Regions from separate parts of the Bacillus sp. JZ34 genome, predicted to be linked through region 1. Evidence: riboswitches for the same ligand, from Rfam matches in the RefSeq annotation. Region 1 holds a riboswitch; each other region holds the start of a gene.
The links. A riboswitch is a leader RNA that binds a small molecule or an ion and turns the genes downstream of it on or off. The one in region 1 is predicted to bind S-adenosylmethionine.
Positions count from the first base shown of each region.

Region 2: linked by a shared signal. The riboswitch ahead of M1D90_RS13210 (YezD family protein) and the one ahead of metN (methionine ABC transporter ATP-binding protein MetN) in region 1 are both predicted to bind S-adenosylmethionine.
Region 3: linked by a shared signal. The riboswitch ahead of mtnW (2,3-diketo-5-methylthiopentyl-1-phosphate enolase) and the one ahead of metN (methionine ABC transporter ATP-binding protein MetN) in region 1 are both predicted to bind S-adenosylmethionine.

Region 1 covers NZ_CP096403.1:872,033-877,000, forward strand. The annotation lists gene M1D90_RS04260 (acyl-CoA dehydrogenase family protein) at 1-211, shown strand, start outside; gene M1D90_RS04265 (arsenate reductase family protein) at 327-683, shown strand; gene gcvH (glycine cleavage system protein GcvH) at 745-1,128, shown strand; gene M1D90_RS04275 (YusG family protein) at 1,189-1,425, shown strand; gene M1D90_RS04280 (toprim domain-containing protein) at 1,488-1,832, shown strand; gene M1D90_RS04285 (thioredoxin family protein) at 1,858-2,166, shown strand; gene M1D90_RS04290 (SCP2 sterol-binding domain-containing protein) at 2,288-2,644, shown strand; SAM riboswitch class I at 2,819-2,926, shown strand; gene metN (methionine ABC transporter ATP-binding protein MetN) at 3,043-4,068, shown strand; gene M1D90_RS04300 (methionine ABC transporter permease) at 4,061-4,729, shown strand; gene metQ (methionine ABC transporter substrate-binding lipoprotein MetQ) at 4,743-4,968, shown strand, end outside.
Region 2 covers NZ_CP096403.1:2,622,367-2,627,334, reverse strand. The annotation lists gene M1D90_RS13225 (dihydroorotate dehydrogenase) at 1-753, shown strand, start outside; gene pyrF (orotidine-5'-phosphate decarboxylase) at 722-1,441, shown strand; gene pyrE (orotate phosphoribosyltransferase) at 1,438-2,067, shown strand; SAM riboswitch class I at 2,231-2,337, shown strand; gene M1D90_RS13210 (YezD family protein) at 2,440-2,556, shown strand; gene M1D90_RS13205 (phosphoadenylyl-sulfate reductase) at 2,642-3,343, shown strand; gene M1D90_RS13200 (inorganic phosphate transporter) at 3,355-4,419, shown strand; gene sat (sulfate adenylyltransferase) at 4,445-4,968, shown strand, end outside.
Region 3 covers NZ_CP096403.1:2,832,056-2,837,023, forward strand. The annotation lists gene fosB (metallothiol transferase FosB) at 1-125, shown strand, start outside; gene M1D90_RS14300 (1,2-dihydroxy-3-keto-5-methylthiopentene dioxygenase) at 153-689, opposite strand; gene M1D90_RS14305 (methylthioribulose 1-phosphate dehydratase) at 705-1,331, opposite strand; gene mtnX (2-hydroxy-3-keto-5-methylthiopentenyl-1-phosphate phosphatase) at 1,292-1,990, opposite strand; gene mtnW (2,3-diketo-5-methylthiopentyl-1-phosphate enolase) at 1,987-3,204, opposite strand; SAM riboswitch class I at 3,288-3,387, opposite strand; gene M1D90_RS14320 (pyridoxal phosphate-dependent aminotransferase) at 3,437-4,627, opposite strand; gene M1D90_RS14325 (carbon-nitrogen family hydrolase) at 4,723-4,968, shown strand, end outside.

The sequences.
Region 1 (4,968 bases):
AATTCTTTATACGCAGATTTTTGCACAAGTTGCCTTTCAGGAAATTGAAAGCCATGCCAAGGAATCGCTCATTGCGATGGAATCAGGTGATTCGCTGCGGATGATGCTGTCCGCGCTCCGCAAATTGACGCGCTTTACGCCTGTCAATGTCATTGAGAAAAAGCGCCAGGCAGCCAAGGGAGTCTTTGAAGCTGAGAAATATATCGTTTAAACGAAAAGCCCTGCTTAGGCGGGGTTTTTAGCTGTTATAGAATGGAGCACGGTTTTAGGTTTTTCATTCGATCTGTGTTAAAATTACCTCGATTAAATGAGAGGGGTGTGTATGTATGGCTTTGGATTTTTACTGGTATCCGAAATGCGGGACATGCCGCAAAGCGAAAAAATGGCTTGAAGACCATGGCAAAGAAATCAATGGGATACATATCGCAGAAGAGCCGCCAAGCAAGGAAAAACTGAAAGAGCTCTACGAGAAAAGCGGGCTTGAATTGAAGAAGTTTTTCAACACGAGCGGACAAAAATACCGTGAACTCGGCTTAAAAGACAAGCTGCAAAACATGTCTGAAGATGAGCAGCTGGAACTGCTGGCTTCGGACGGTATGCTGATCAAACGCCCGATTGCGACAGACGGCAGTAAAGTAACGGTCGGTTTTAAAGAAGATCAGTTTAAGACATACTGGTTATAACCCATCAAAATATGATATCTTCAATGTAGGATCGATTAAAACACTTTATGGAGGGGTTAGCATGAGCACACCGAAAGAGTTGCGTTATTCAGAAGAACACGAATGGGTGAAAACAGAAGGAGATAAAGTCAGAATCGGCATTACAGACTTCGCCCAATCCGAACTTGGAGACATCGTATTTGTCGAGCTTCCTGAAGTGGGAGACGAAATCAAAGCGGACGAGCCTTTTGGCAGCGTTGAATCCGTAAAGACCGTTTCTGAGCTGTATGCCCCGATCAACGGAAAAGTGGTCGAAGTGAACGAAGATCTGGAAGACAGCCCTGAATTCGTCAACGAGTCTCCGTATGAAAAGGCTTGGATGATTATCGTCGAGCCGTCCGATGCTTCTGAAATCGAAAATCTGATGACAGCCGAGCAATATGAGGACATGATAAAAGAAGACTAAGGATTATTCAGGATAGCCATGTGTCGTTTGGATACTCTATATCAAGAGGGGGTGTCCAAATTGACGCTGAAAAAAGAACGTATTGATATTACAGAACATGTGGAAAGCCGATTAAAAAACGGCGGAATGCAGCTGTACCATGAGAATGAGCTGATCGGCCGAATGACCGGAAAGGATCAATACGAGTTGAAATCTGGATATTCATTCCAAGATGAGAGATTTTACAAAACGGCGGATACCGTAAGCGGTCCGGATGCTAAATATGTAGACTGTGATGACCACCAAGGCTGGTGTTAATCAAGTCAGGCGGTGAACATTCACTGCCTTTTTTTACAAGTAAATCTTTAAAGGTGATCCATATGCCGGAAAATGAAAAAGTCATGATCGTCGAAGGGAAATCAGATAAGCAAAAAGTGAAGCATGTCATCGAAGAGCCCGTGGATATCATTTGCACAAACGGAACGATCAGCCAGGCAAAACTCGATGAATTCGCCGAAACGCTGTTTGATAAAGACGTTTATATCCTGGTGGATGCCGATGAATCAGGGGAAAAGCTCCGCCGGCAGCTGACGAGGGAGCTCCCCCAAGCTTCGCATCTATACATCGATAGGGTATACAAAGAAGTCGCTTCCGCCCCGAGTCAGCATGTTGCAGAAATATTAATTCGTTCAAACATCCGGGTACATACAAAATATTTATTATAAAACGTATTGAGGTGCGGTTCAACAGATGCAAGAACTCCAAGAAAAAGAGCTAAAACGGCTTGAACATGAGACCTGTCTTCTATATGTATACACGCCGTTCTGCGGAACGTGTCAGCTGGCCGGAAGAATGCTGGAAGTCGTTGATGAAATGATAAAGGACATTCCTTTTTATAAAAACAATCTCAATTATTCCCCGGCATTTGCCAAGCAGCAGGAAATAGAAAGCGTTCCATGCTTTATCCTTTACAAAAACGGGCAAGTCGTCAAAAAAGAATACGCTTTTCACTCCGTTTCCTACTTATACGATACGATTAAACAAAATGTTGTGGATTAAGGGCGGTTTTGACATATTTCTCGGGAAATAACCAGCAAAAACTTGTCGAGCAATTCCTAAAGGAACTCCTGCGGCAGACAGAGAATCTGTAAGTATGACCAATTTACAGGAGGTTATACAGTTGGAGAAAATGGGATTGATAGAAAGAGAGGACAAGGCTCTTTTTTTAAAACCTCTATTATCGACAACGGCTTTGCTGATTACGTTTCAAGGCGAGAAAGAAGCTTTTACGTTAGCGATCAACGAAAAAGGGGAAATGGAAAAATCTTCTCTTGCAGAGAAAGCTCATTTGACCTTTTTTGGAGAGCAAAGCGAGATTATTGACCTTCTTCACGGCGATATTTCATTGCAGCATCTCGTACAGCGCGGCACTGTTCAAGTAAAAGGCTCATTCAGAGCTTTATTGAAGCTTGAAGCGATTTTATGGCTGACGGACGGCTTTTTTAAAAACAGCGATCTTTATTCAGAGACATTTTAAAAATTTGAAAAATCGGCACATTCCGTGTATAAGTCGGACAGAGACGAGCGTTTACGTTCGTCTCTTTTCGCCGTAGGCCGATTGTCTTACGAAAAATAGTTGACAACTATTTTTTCGCATGATATCCTACTTTAAGAATTCCGATCATAATAATCAAAAAATAAATATATGATTCTCTTATCCAGAGAGGTGGAGGGAAGTGCCCTATGAAACCCGGCAACCATCAACACGTGTTGAAATGGTGCCAATTCACACGAAGCGTTATGCTTTGAAAGATGAGAGAAAGGCCCGGACTATTCAAAAGCCTTTCTGCTCATGTGTGCAGAAAGGCTTTTTTCATTGTTTGATCAGGAATTTAGACAACTATGAGAATTGAGCAAGAAAGCAGGTGATGGCTTTTGATAAATCTTCAAAATGTTTCAAAGATTTATCGGTCAAAGCATGGAGATGTCAATGCTGTCCAGGATGTCACCCTTACGATTAAAAAAGGTGAAATCTTCGGAATTATTGGATATAGCGGAGCTGGAAAAAGCTCCTTGATCCGTCTTTTGAACGGACTTGAACAGCCGACTTCAGGCACGGTTGAAGTAGCCGGCAGAACAATCAGTGAGATCAAAGGGAAGAAGCTGAGGAATGCAAGGCAGGAAATCAGCATGATTTTCCAGCACTTCAACCTATTGTGGTCAAGAACGGTCCGCGACAATATTGCGTTTCCGCTGGAGATCGCCGGTGTCAGCAAAGCAAAACGTCTGAAAAGAGTCGCTGAACTGATAAAGCTTGTCGGACTTGAAGGCAAGGAAAATGCCTACCCTTCACAGCTTAGCGGAGGCCAAAAGCAGCGCGTCGGCATCGCTCGGGCGCTCGCAAACAATCCGAAAGTTCTCTTATGCGATGAAGCGACATCAGCGCTTGATCCGCAGACGACTGACTCGATCCTGGGTCTTCTGTCCGATATCAATGAAAGGCTCGGACTGACCATTGTCCTGATTACTCATGAAATGCATGTCATCAGGAAAATCTGCCACAGAGTGGCCGTCATGGAAAACGGAAAGGTCGTGGAAGAAGGCGATGTGCTGAACGTATTCCTCAAGCCGCAGGAAGAAATGACAAAGCGCTTTGTTCAGCAGGTAACAGAACCGGTGGAAACACAGGAAACGCTGAAGCATTTCCTCGAAGAAACGACATCCGGGCGGACGATCAAGCTCACCTTCGTCGGTGAAGCGGCCGAATCGCCGCTGATCACACAGATCATTCGGAAGTTCGATGTTGAAGTCAACATCCTTCAAGGCAAAATCTCGCAAACTCAGGACGGCGCATACGGTTCATTGTTCATTCATGTCGACGGATATGAAAACGAGGTCAATGATGTGGTCGATTTCATCAAGAGCCGTCAAGTAGAAGCAGAGGTGATCACGAATGTTTGAAAAACTGTTTCCAAACGTAGATATGGAGCAGCTGTGGGAAGCTACGTATGAAACGATATATATGACAGGAATTTCCCTATTGTTTGCTTTTATCATCGGAGTGATTCTCGGTATGCTGCTGTATCTGACTTCAAAAGGAAACATTTGGCAGAATCGAGTCGTGAACGGTGTAATCTCGGCAATCGTCAATGTGTTCAGGTCTATTCCTTTTATTATATTGATTATTTTGCTGCTTGGTTTCACAAAGTTTTTAATGAACACGATCTTGGGGCCGAACGCCGCACTTCCGGCTTTGATTATCGCATCCGCTCCGTTCTATGCCCGCCTGGTTGAAATCGCTTTGCGCGAAGTTGATAAGGGCGTGATTGAAGCGGCAAAATCGATGGGAGCCAAAACATCGACGATCATATTTAAAGTGCTCCTGCCCGAATCGATGCCGGCCTTGATCTCTGGCATTACGGTTACGGCGATTGCACTGATCGGTTCGACGGCGATGGCCGGAGCAATCGGTTCAGGCGGACTCGGGAACCTTGCCTATGTAAACGGTTTTCAGATGAACAATCCCGATATTATACTCATCGCCACTATTTTCATCTTAGCTATTGTGTTTATCATCCAGTTTATCGGGGATTTTATAACAAATAAATTAGACAAACGTTAGGGAGGACATCAACATGAAAAAAGGTTTATTAACAGCTTTATTCATCATTTTTGCAGGCGTTTTAGCCGCTTGCGGATCTTCCAGCAGCGAAGGGGATAAAGACAGCAAAGTCATCACAGTCGGAGCGACGCCGACGCCTCACGCTGAAATCCTTGAAGAAGCAAAGCCGCTTTTGAAAGAAAAAGGCTATGAGCTTAAAATCAAAAATTTCACGGACTACAAACTGATCAACAAGGCGC
Region 2 (4,968 bases), 1.8 Mb from region 1:
CAAGCCGGCATGCTTAATGCCATCGGTCTGCAAAATCCGGGTTTAGAGGCTGTCATGGAACACGAATTGCCGTGGCTCGAACAGTTCGATACACCGATTATCGCCAATGTCGCCGGCTCGCAGATCGACGATTATGTTGAAGTGGCTGAAGAAATCAGCAAAGCGCCGAATGTTCATGCGCTCGAGCTGAATATTTCCTGTCCTAACGTGAAAACGGGAGGGATCGCCTTTGGTACGCAGCCGGAAATGGCCAGTGAGCTGACGAAAGCGGTGAAAGAGGTTGCGAGCGTTCCCGTCTATGTGAAGCTGTCGCCGAATGTCGCGAATATTACCGACATCGCTCTTGCCATAGAAGAAGCGGGAGCGGACGGTTTGACGATGATCAACACCCTGATCGGGATGCGGCTCGACTTAAAAACGGGAAAGCCGATCTTGGCGAACAAAACCGGCGGATTATCAGGCCCTGCTGTTAAACCGGTGGCCATCAGAATGGTGCATGAAGTCAGCCAAAAAGTCAGCATTCCGATCATCGGCATGGGCGGTGTCCAGTCAGCGGAAGATGTGCTTGAGTTTTTGCTGGCGGGTGCGAGCGCAGTCGCCGTCGGCACCGCAAACTTTGTTAATCCGTTTGTTTGTCCCGAAATCATTGCCGATTTGCCGCGCGTTTTAGAAAAATACGGATACCGTTCGTTGAACGAGTGTATCGGAAGGAGCTGGAAGGATGAAACATACGCCGCCCATCATCGCGCTTGATTTTGCATCAGCACAGGAAACATATGCGTTTTTGGACCGGTTTCATGGAGAAGAGCTTTTCGTGAAGGTGGGCATGGAGCTTTTTTATCAGGAAGGGCCGGCCATCCTTGAAAAGTTACAGGAGCGCGGCTGCCGCATTTTCCTTGATCTAAAATGCCACGACATTCCAACGACCGTATACAAGGCGATGAAAAGGCTGGCGGGGTTAGGCGTCAGCCTTGTCAATGTGCACGCAGCAGGTGGAAAGCAAATGATGGAGTCGGCGCTTGAAGGCCTTGAAGCGGGGACTCCGGCAGGCCGAAAACGCCCTTCATTAATTGCTGTGACCCAGCTGACAAGCACCTCTTCAGAAATGCTTCAGCAAGAGCTGCTGATTGAAACGCCGCTTCTCGATACAGTTGTTCACTACAGCAAGTTGGCTAAAGAAAGCGGACTTGACGGTGTCGTCTGCTCCGTCCATGAAGCCGAACACATTTACCGGGCCGCGTCTTTAGATTTTCTGACCGTGACACCCGGAATTCGCATGGCGGATGACAAAAACAACGACCAGGTCCGGGTGGCGACGCCTGGCTACGCAAGGGAAAAAGGCGTGTCGGCGATCGTTGTCGGCCGTTCGATTACACAGGCGGAAGATCCTGTGTCAGCCTACAGAAGAATAGGACATGAGTGGGAGGGAACCAAGGCATGAAAACAGACATTGCAAACCATTTATTAAGAATCAAAGCGGTTTTCCTGCGCCCGAACGAGCCGTTTACATGGGCGAGCGGCATCTTGTCGCCCATCTACTGCGACAATCGTTTGACGCTTTCATATCCGGAAGTAAGGGATGATATAGCTTCAGGGCTTGCCGGACTGATTCAAGACAAGTTTCCCGGAGCCGAAATGATCGCCGGTACGGCAACTGCGGGAATCCCCCATGCCGCGCTTGCCGCCGACAGGCTGAGCCTGCCGATGTGCTACGTCAGAAGCAAACCGAAGGCGCACGGCAAAGGAAACCAAATTGAAGGCGCTGTTGTAAAAGGACAAAAAGTCGTTGTAATTGAAGATTTAATTTCAACGGGAGGAAGCGTCCTTGAAGCGGCAGCCGCTCTCACAGAGGCGGGATGTGAAGTGCTCGGTGTCGCCGCCATTTTCACTTACGGGCTTCCTAAAGCCGCCGCCGCCTTCAGCGAAGCGGGCGTTGAATACCGCACGCTGACTGATTACGATACATTGACAGAGGCTGCGCTTGCCGGCGGATATATCAGCGAACAGGATGCCGCCAAACTGAAAGAATGGAAGGCGGATCCTGAAAGCAAGTCTTGGATGGATTAATGAAAAAAGCCGTATTCTCCTAATGGGAGAACGGCTTTTTTTGCGTCTTTTTGCAGATTTAAAAATAGTAAAATCGGATTATTTTTATTTTTTATTAATCCTATAAAAAAAGTCGGGTTGACTTTTGTTCGAATTGTGCTAAAATTTTAAAATAACAAAAGCAAACTTATCAAGAGCGGTGGAGGGACTGGTCCGATGAAACCCGGCAACCTGCGTGTGAAGCGTAAGGTGCTACTTCCAGCAAAATGCCCTCATTTTGAGAGATAAGGAATAGCGGAGTTCCTCGTCTTTCTTTCAAATTTGGAAGAAAGATTTTAATTTTTAGGGGCAGAGGAGGAGCTAGAAGTGAAGACAGATGAACAGCTTGAAAAGGTGATCATCAAAATGAAAGACATGCTGAAAGACATGAATTACGGATCGATCACATTCGTTGTTCAGGACGGCAAAGTCATTCAAATCGAAAAAAATGAAAAAATAAGATTGAAATAGCTGACTAGACAAACTAGAGGCGGTTTTCACAGTTTTTTTCTGCTGGAAGCCGTTTTTTTGTTGGCGAAAAAAGGGGGAACCGAAAATTTTTACTTACAGCACATGGGAAGAACCAAATATCTCTTTTCAGGAAGATGACTCTTATAAAGGAGCGCTGTCCGTCTTGAAATGGGCGTACGGACATTACGGAAATCAGCTTGTATATGCGTGCAGCTTCGGAATTGAGGGAATCGTCCTGATCGATTTGATTTATAAGGTGAAAAAAGATGCGGTCATCGTTTTCCTTGATACGGGATTTCATTTTAAAGAAACGTATGAAACGATCGACGCTGTCAAAGAACGATATCCAGGCCTTCAGATTATCATGAAAACACCGGAGCTTACCGTCGAAGAGCAGGCGAAAGAATATGGGGACGAACTATGGAAGACCGCTCCGAATTCCTGCTGTGAAATGAGGAAGGTCATTCCTCTCCGCGAGACGCTTTCAGGCTACCCGGCGTGGCTGTCGGGCCTGCGCCGCGAGCAATCGCCCGGGCGGAGCAAAACGAATTTTTTGAACAAAGATGAAAAATTCAAGTCTATCAAAGTTTGTCCGCTCATTCATTGGACGTGGAAGGATATTTGGAGATATGTGACAAAGCACGATCTCCCGTATAATCCGCTTCATGATCAAGGCTACCCGAGCATCGGCTGCGCTCCGTGCACCTCTCCGGCCTTTACAATGGATGATCTTCGATCAGGCCGCTGGAACGGATCGGCTAAAACAGAATGCGGATTACACGAGTAAGGAGATGAGTCATGGAACTTGCCGCCATTTTATTTAGCATGTTTTTTGCGATGAATATCGGAGCGAGCGGTGCAGCTGCTTCAATGGGAATCGCCTATGGATCTGAAGCCGTCAAAAAGAAGTTTCACGCACTAATAATCTGTGCAGCAGGCGTTCTCTCGGGCGCCGTCATCGGCGGAGGAAACGTCGTGAAAACGATCAGCTCAGGCATCATTCCCGAACGGGTGATTTCGCTTGAAATCGTCTGCATTATTATCGGCTCGGCGGCACTGTCGCTCTTTATCGCAAATGTACTCGGCATCCCGCTTTCGACAAGTGAAGTGACGGTCGGATCTGTTGTCGGAGTAGGTGTTGCTTACCAAGTTTTATATGTGAAATCTTTGCTTGTCATCGTCTCATTTTGGGTCGTTGTACCAATCGTCGCTTTTACCTTTACATTTGCGATGGCAAACATCATGAAAAAAACGATCAAACGTCCAGCCTCGGGAAAGAAAGCAAAGGTTTTGGCGGTCATTCTGTTGATCACCGGGTTTTTTGAAGCCTTCTCAGCAGGCATGAACAATGTCGCAAATGCTGTCGGACCTCTGGTGGCGGCGCATGTTTTGACAGTCGGGGAAGGAACGCTCTACGGCGGACTGTTTGTCGCGCTGGGCGCCCTTTTACTGGGCAGGCGCGTTCTTGAAACAAACGGCAAAAAAATAACGAAATTTTCAAAAGGAGAGGGGATCATCCTTTCCGGAACAGGAGCCGGGCTTGTCATCATCAGTTCGATTTTCGGTTTGCCGGTTCCGCTTGCGCAAGTCACATCATCTTCTATTATAGGGATGGGAATGGCAAAAAACGGCGGCAATGTCTTTCATAAACAAGTGGTCAAAACGATGCTGAAAGTATGGGTCGTCTCGCCGTTCCTTTCATTAAGCTTGTCTTATATGCTGGTCAGCCTTTTATTAAAAGGAGACTATTATGCTCTCATCGTCGTCACAAGCGTCCTTCTGGCATCTGTCGGGACGATCAGCCTGATGAGAGCAGTCAAAAAAGAGCACAGCTCCGTCCATGAACAAGGCGGAGGAATTTAAACACAAAGTAGGGGGAAACAAGTTTATGAGTTTAGCACCACACGGCGGTGTATTGGTTAACCGCGTCAATGAAGCATACGATTTTCAACATATCGCACAGGAAATTGAACTGGATTTAATGGCTTTTTCAGATTTGGAGCTGATCGGAATCGGAGCGTACAGCCCGATCCAAGGCTTTATGACAGAGAAAGACTATCTGTCCGTTGTCGAAAATATGAGACTGTCAAGCGGCGAAGTATGGACGCTTCCGATCGCTCTGCCTGTTGACGAGCAAAAAGCTTCAAGCTTAAAAGCGGGGGACACCGTCCGCCTCACCTATAATGGGGAAACATACGGCGTCATCGAGATCGAAGACATCTATACGCCGGACAAGAAAACGGAAGCCGTCAATATCTATAAAACCGACGAACTCGAGCATCCGGGCGTCAAAAAATTGTTTGACCGCGGCAGCGTTTATGTGGGCGGGCCGATCACTCTCATTAAACGGAGCGTAAAGCAATTCCCGGCCCACACATTCGAACCTCTGGAAACAAGAAAAAAATTCGCAGA
Region 3 (4,968 bases), 2.0 Mb from region 1:
ACGGCCATAAGTTCGAGCTTCACACCGGCTCTGTATTTGACCGTCTTCAATACTATCAAAATGAAAAACAGCATCTCTCCTTTCATGAAGGCCACATCAAGGCCCTTTATGACAGAAACAAATAAAAAAGCGTCCACACGGACGCTTTTTCATTATCGGCTCACACTCTCTTTCTCATAAATCGGCACCCAGCCCTCTGTCGTCACAAAGATTCTGACAGCCACGACTTTTCGGTCTTCCTGAAGCGTGAAATAATGGCGGGTGTTTTCAGGAACGGAGATCAAATCTCCCGGATTTAAGAGGACATCAAAAAATGTGCCGTCTTTTCCTTCTATCGCAAAGATGCCGTGGCCGCTGACGATAAATCTGACTTCATCGTCTGTATGATGATGTTCCTGTTTGAAATTTTTCAAGAGCTCATCGAGTTTCGGATTTTGGTCGGAAAGCGAGATGACATCGCTCGCTTTATAGCCGCGGCGTTCTGAAATGTCTTTGATTTCAGCGGCAAAGACGTCTAAAATCTCCTGTTTCTCTTCATCGGTCAAATCGTATTTTTCTTTTAAGCCGGCCGGCAGCTTTGTGATATCCCATTTTTCATAAATGACCTCCTGCTCCTTTAGAAATTGTTCTACTTCTTCCTGCTTTTCAATGGTCGTGTTTTGTTCATCATGGATTCGAATTGTTGCCATGCTTTCTCCCCCTTTTTAATTAACGTGGTAAGCCTGCAAAGCTTTCAGTTTTAAATGCCAGCTGAACAGGAATTCATACGCTTCAAGCATCCGCTTTGTCTCAAATGCCGTTTTTCCCCAGACGGTAATGCCGTGGCTGCGAATCAGCACTGCCCCTGAATCGCCTGAAAGGTGTCCGGCAAAATCCGCCGTCAAATCCGGAATATGAGCGCTGTTTTCGATAATCGGGATCGCAACCTCCGCATTTTCCTCCCAAAGACCGAGCGCCTTTATGATTTCCTGGCCTCTGAATGTCGCTTGCTTTTCTTTTGCGTAAAGCTCTGAGATAACATTGTTGTCAATCGTATGGACGTGAAGACAGCAGCCCGCGTTTGTATTTTGATAGACACGGGTGTGCAGCAGCGTCTCCGCCGACGGTTTCAGCGTATGTCCGGTCTCCGCCGGTCTCCCCTCTTCGTCCGCCAGCAGAAAATCCTCCGCGGATGCTTTTCGCTTATCTTTTCCGCTTGCTGTGATGAGAAATCGCAGCGGGTCTTCTGATACTTTGATTGACAGATTGCCGCTTGTCGCAGGGAACCAATCCCTTTCCGCAAGCTCTTTTTTTACCTCGGCAAGTTCGTGCCATTTTTGCTCAGGGTCCATTCTTTCACCTCCGCGGTCTCTTCAAGTATTCGCTTTACATCACGGAAATCGCCGAATCCCGCATGCTTCAGGCCGAGTCCCTCACATTCCCGCAGCAAATAATCGCGCGCGATGCACAAGTCGGAACATTTGGCAGCTTCAACATCTGTAACAGAGTCCCCAATCATGACAACAAAATCGTCCCAGCCTTTCAGCCGGCGGATGATAGAAGGCTTGCAGCAGCCGCATTCATTTCCGCAGCTGCCGTCACACGGATACGGCCAGCGGATCTCGATATTGCGCCCTGAAAAGCCGGCCTCATTGCAGTAAATGCGTTCCTTTTCGACAATGCCTTCAAGCAGTGGATAGACGAAAAAGTCCATCCCTCCGCTCACGACGTAAAACGGAAGACCCTGCTCATCCAGGAAAGAGACAAACTCTGTAAACCCGGGGCGGATCTCGGCTTGTTTCAGTACATATCCCATAATGTCTTCTTTCAGGCTTGTCGGCAGCAATTGAAACATTCTGCCGACCCCGTCCTTAATCGATATGTCCCTGGACAGAACCCCGTCTTTTAAAGCGAGCCACTCTTCTGGAGCAAATTGTTTCATAATGCTGATGATGTTGTCGTTTGTTGTAATGGTTCCGTCAAAATCGCAAATGATAAGCGGCTGCCTCATACGGAAACCTCAACCCTTCCCCATTTTTCAAGGGCGAGCTTCAAATCGGGAGAACGCTTTGCTTTTTCTTCGACTGGCTCCGCTTCCAGGACGGCATCAATGATCGCCCGAAACGCTCTTCCTCCGCCTGCCGCTCCGTTTGGATGACCGTGAATCCCCCCGCCTGCGTTGATGATATGGTCAATGCCGAAGTCTTTCATCAAGAGCGGCACCATGCCGGGGTGAATACCGGCCGACGGGACGGCGAATGTCGGTTTAAAAACGTCTTCCTTCGTGCATTCATCATATATGGCAAGCGCATCCCGCTTCGGCAGAGCAACGCTTCCGTACGGTGAAGGGAACAGGCTGAAATCAGCACCCGCATACCGGTTGAGCTTGCCGAGCAAGAGCGAATGGGAAAAACCGTAATGCGGCGACGAAGTGAGTGCGCCGCTTACTGCCGGGTGCGCCATGATCGGCAGCGGGATGTCGTCGTCTTCCGCAAGGCTTTGCAAAACATCGAGCCCGTAGGCAAACACATTCAGCAGCAACACATCGGCTCCGAGCTCGGCTGCTTTTCTCGCCTTCGATTTCAGCTCCATTGTCCTGCCCGTCAGGTTGACGGCATACAGCGTTTTGCGCCCTGTTTCTTCAAAAGCTGCCTCAAGCACTTTCTTTCCTTCCGTGATTCGTTTTTCAAAGGGGGCACTGCCTGTTTCGAATAAGATTTCATCGTCCTTGATCAAATCCACTCCGCCGAGCGCCTGCTGCCTAAGCTGTTCCTTCAAGTCTTCCATATCGCGGCCGATGACGCCTTTAAAAATGCTCATCAACAGAGGCCTTTCAAATTCGCCGATTTTTTTCCGGATCCCGTATACGCCGAATTTCGGACCCGGCAATGATTGTTTAAAAGACTGCGAAAACTCCAAATCCGCCAATTTAATTTTTCCGTCGAGAGACAGCTTTCCAAAAACGGTCGTCAGCACAGCGGGAATGTCGCTTGTAAAATTGGCTTCCGGATAAGCGATGGTGACCGTTGCCTGTTTTTCCCCCAGCGCGCTTTCTGTTTCTTCGACCTTGACGACGCGTCCTTTATGCTTTTTCAGCTGTTCCTGCTTTAAGAGCGGCAGATCTGTCCACGACCCGACCGTCAGTCCGATCGCGATTTGCTCGGCCCGCTTTTCTGCGTCACATCCTTGATCTGTCAAAACATATGTTGCCAAAAGTTCACTCATTCTGTAGCTCCTTCCTGCTTCATGCATATAAAAAACCTCTTTTGCTGCTTTAGCTAAAAGAGGTTTCGCATTTCAGGTTCGAATCCTTATCTCTCAGCGTCAGCTGCAAGAATTAGCACCGTGCTTAAAAAGTCGGTTGCCGGGCTTCATCGGGCTTGTCCCTCTGCCTGCTCTTGATAAGAATATTGATTTTATAAATTATTTTGAATTATCCCATCGTTTTTCCCGGTTGTCAATGACTGTGGCCGGTCTTTTTGAATATATTCAGCTTGGCAATGCGCGAAGCCGCTTCCCGGAGCCGCTCTTCGCTTGTCAAGAGGCCGACTCTCACATAGCCTTCTCCGTATTTGCCGAAGCCGATGCCGGGCGCTGTGACGACATTCGCTTTTTCGAGAAGCAGATCGGAAAAAGCCTCAGATGTATACCCGTCAGGGACAGGCATCCAGGCGAAAAAAGAACCTTGCGGAGCATCCGCGTGCCAACCGATTTCGCGGACCGCACGAATCCATACATCCCGCCTTTTTTCGTAGCGCTCATTTTGCTCCTTGACACACGCTTGGTCTGATAGAAGCGCGGCTGCCGCGGCGTCTTGGACCGCTTTAAAAAGGCTGACATACATATGGTCCTGATAAAGGTTCAGCGCTTCGATCACAGATGCGTTGCCAACTGCAAACCCGACCCGCCATCCAGCCATATTATACGTTTTGGAAAGCGTGTAAATTTCGATTCCTGTGTCTTTTGCCCCCTCCGTTTCGAGAAAGCTGACAGGCCTCTTGCCGTCGTAGCCGATCGCACCGTAGGCAAAATCGTGGACGACGCAAATTCCGTTCGACTTGGCAAACCGGACAGTCTCTTCGAAAAAAACAGGCGTGGCTTGGGCACCGGTTGGATTGTTTGGATAATTTAAATACATGAGCTTCGCATTTTCTTTCACTTCCTTCGGAATCCGGCTGTAGTCAGGCAGAAACTGATTGCCCGCTGTAAGCGGCATCGTTGCCATGTTCGCTCTTGCCAGCTCAACGCCCGACCAGTAGTCGGGATAGCCGGGATCGGGAACGAGCACGGCATCCCCCGGATTTAACAAACATTGCGGAAGCTCGACAAGACCGGCTTTTCCGCCGAACAATACAGCGACTTCGCGTTCGGGATCGAGCTCTACACCGTATTCCCTTCGATAGAACGCGGCTGCCGCCTCCTTGAGTGAACGGCTGCCGCGAAAGGAGGAATACTGATGGTTTTCAGGGTTGCGAACGGCTTGCGCCATTGTATCAACGATGTGATCAGGTGTCGGCTGATCGGGATTCCCCTGGCCGAGATTGATCACATCATGGCCGGCGGCGATTTTTTCATTCACCTTTTTCACCAAGGAAGCGAAAAACTGCTCAGGCAGCTGTTTCAGCACATCTGAAAGCTCAAATTTCATATGATTCACCCGCTTTTGAAAAATTCTTGAAATGATAGTCCATCATCATATATTGTTAAATGTAAAATGTAAAGAAAAAAATGAGGTGATCCAGATTGAAGCTGACAATTTCATGTCTGCAATTCGATATCGCATACGGCAATCCTTCTGAAAATTTTAAAAAAGCGGAGCAGCTGATCGAACAGGAAAGCCGAAAAGCGGATGTTCTTCTCCTTCCCGAGCTGTGGACGACGGGTTATGATTTAAAAAATCTCGGCTCCATCGCAGATGAAGAAGGCAGGCAAACGAAGAGATGGCTGCAGGAAACGGCAAAAGCAAACCGTGTCCATATCATATGCGGC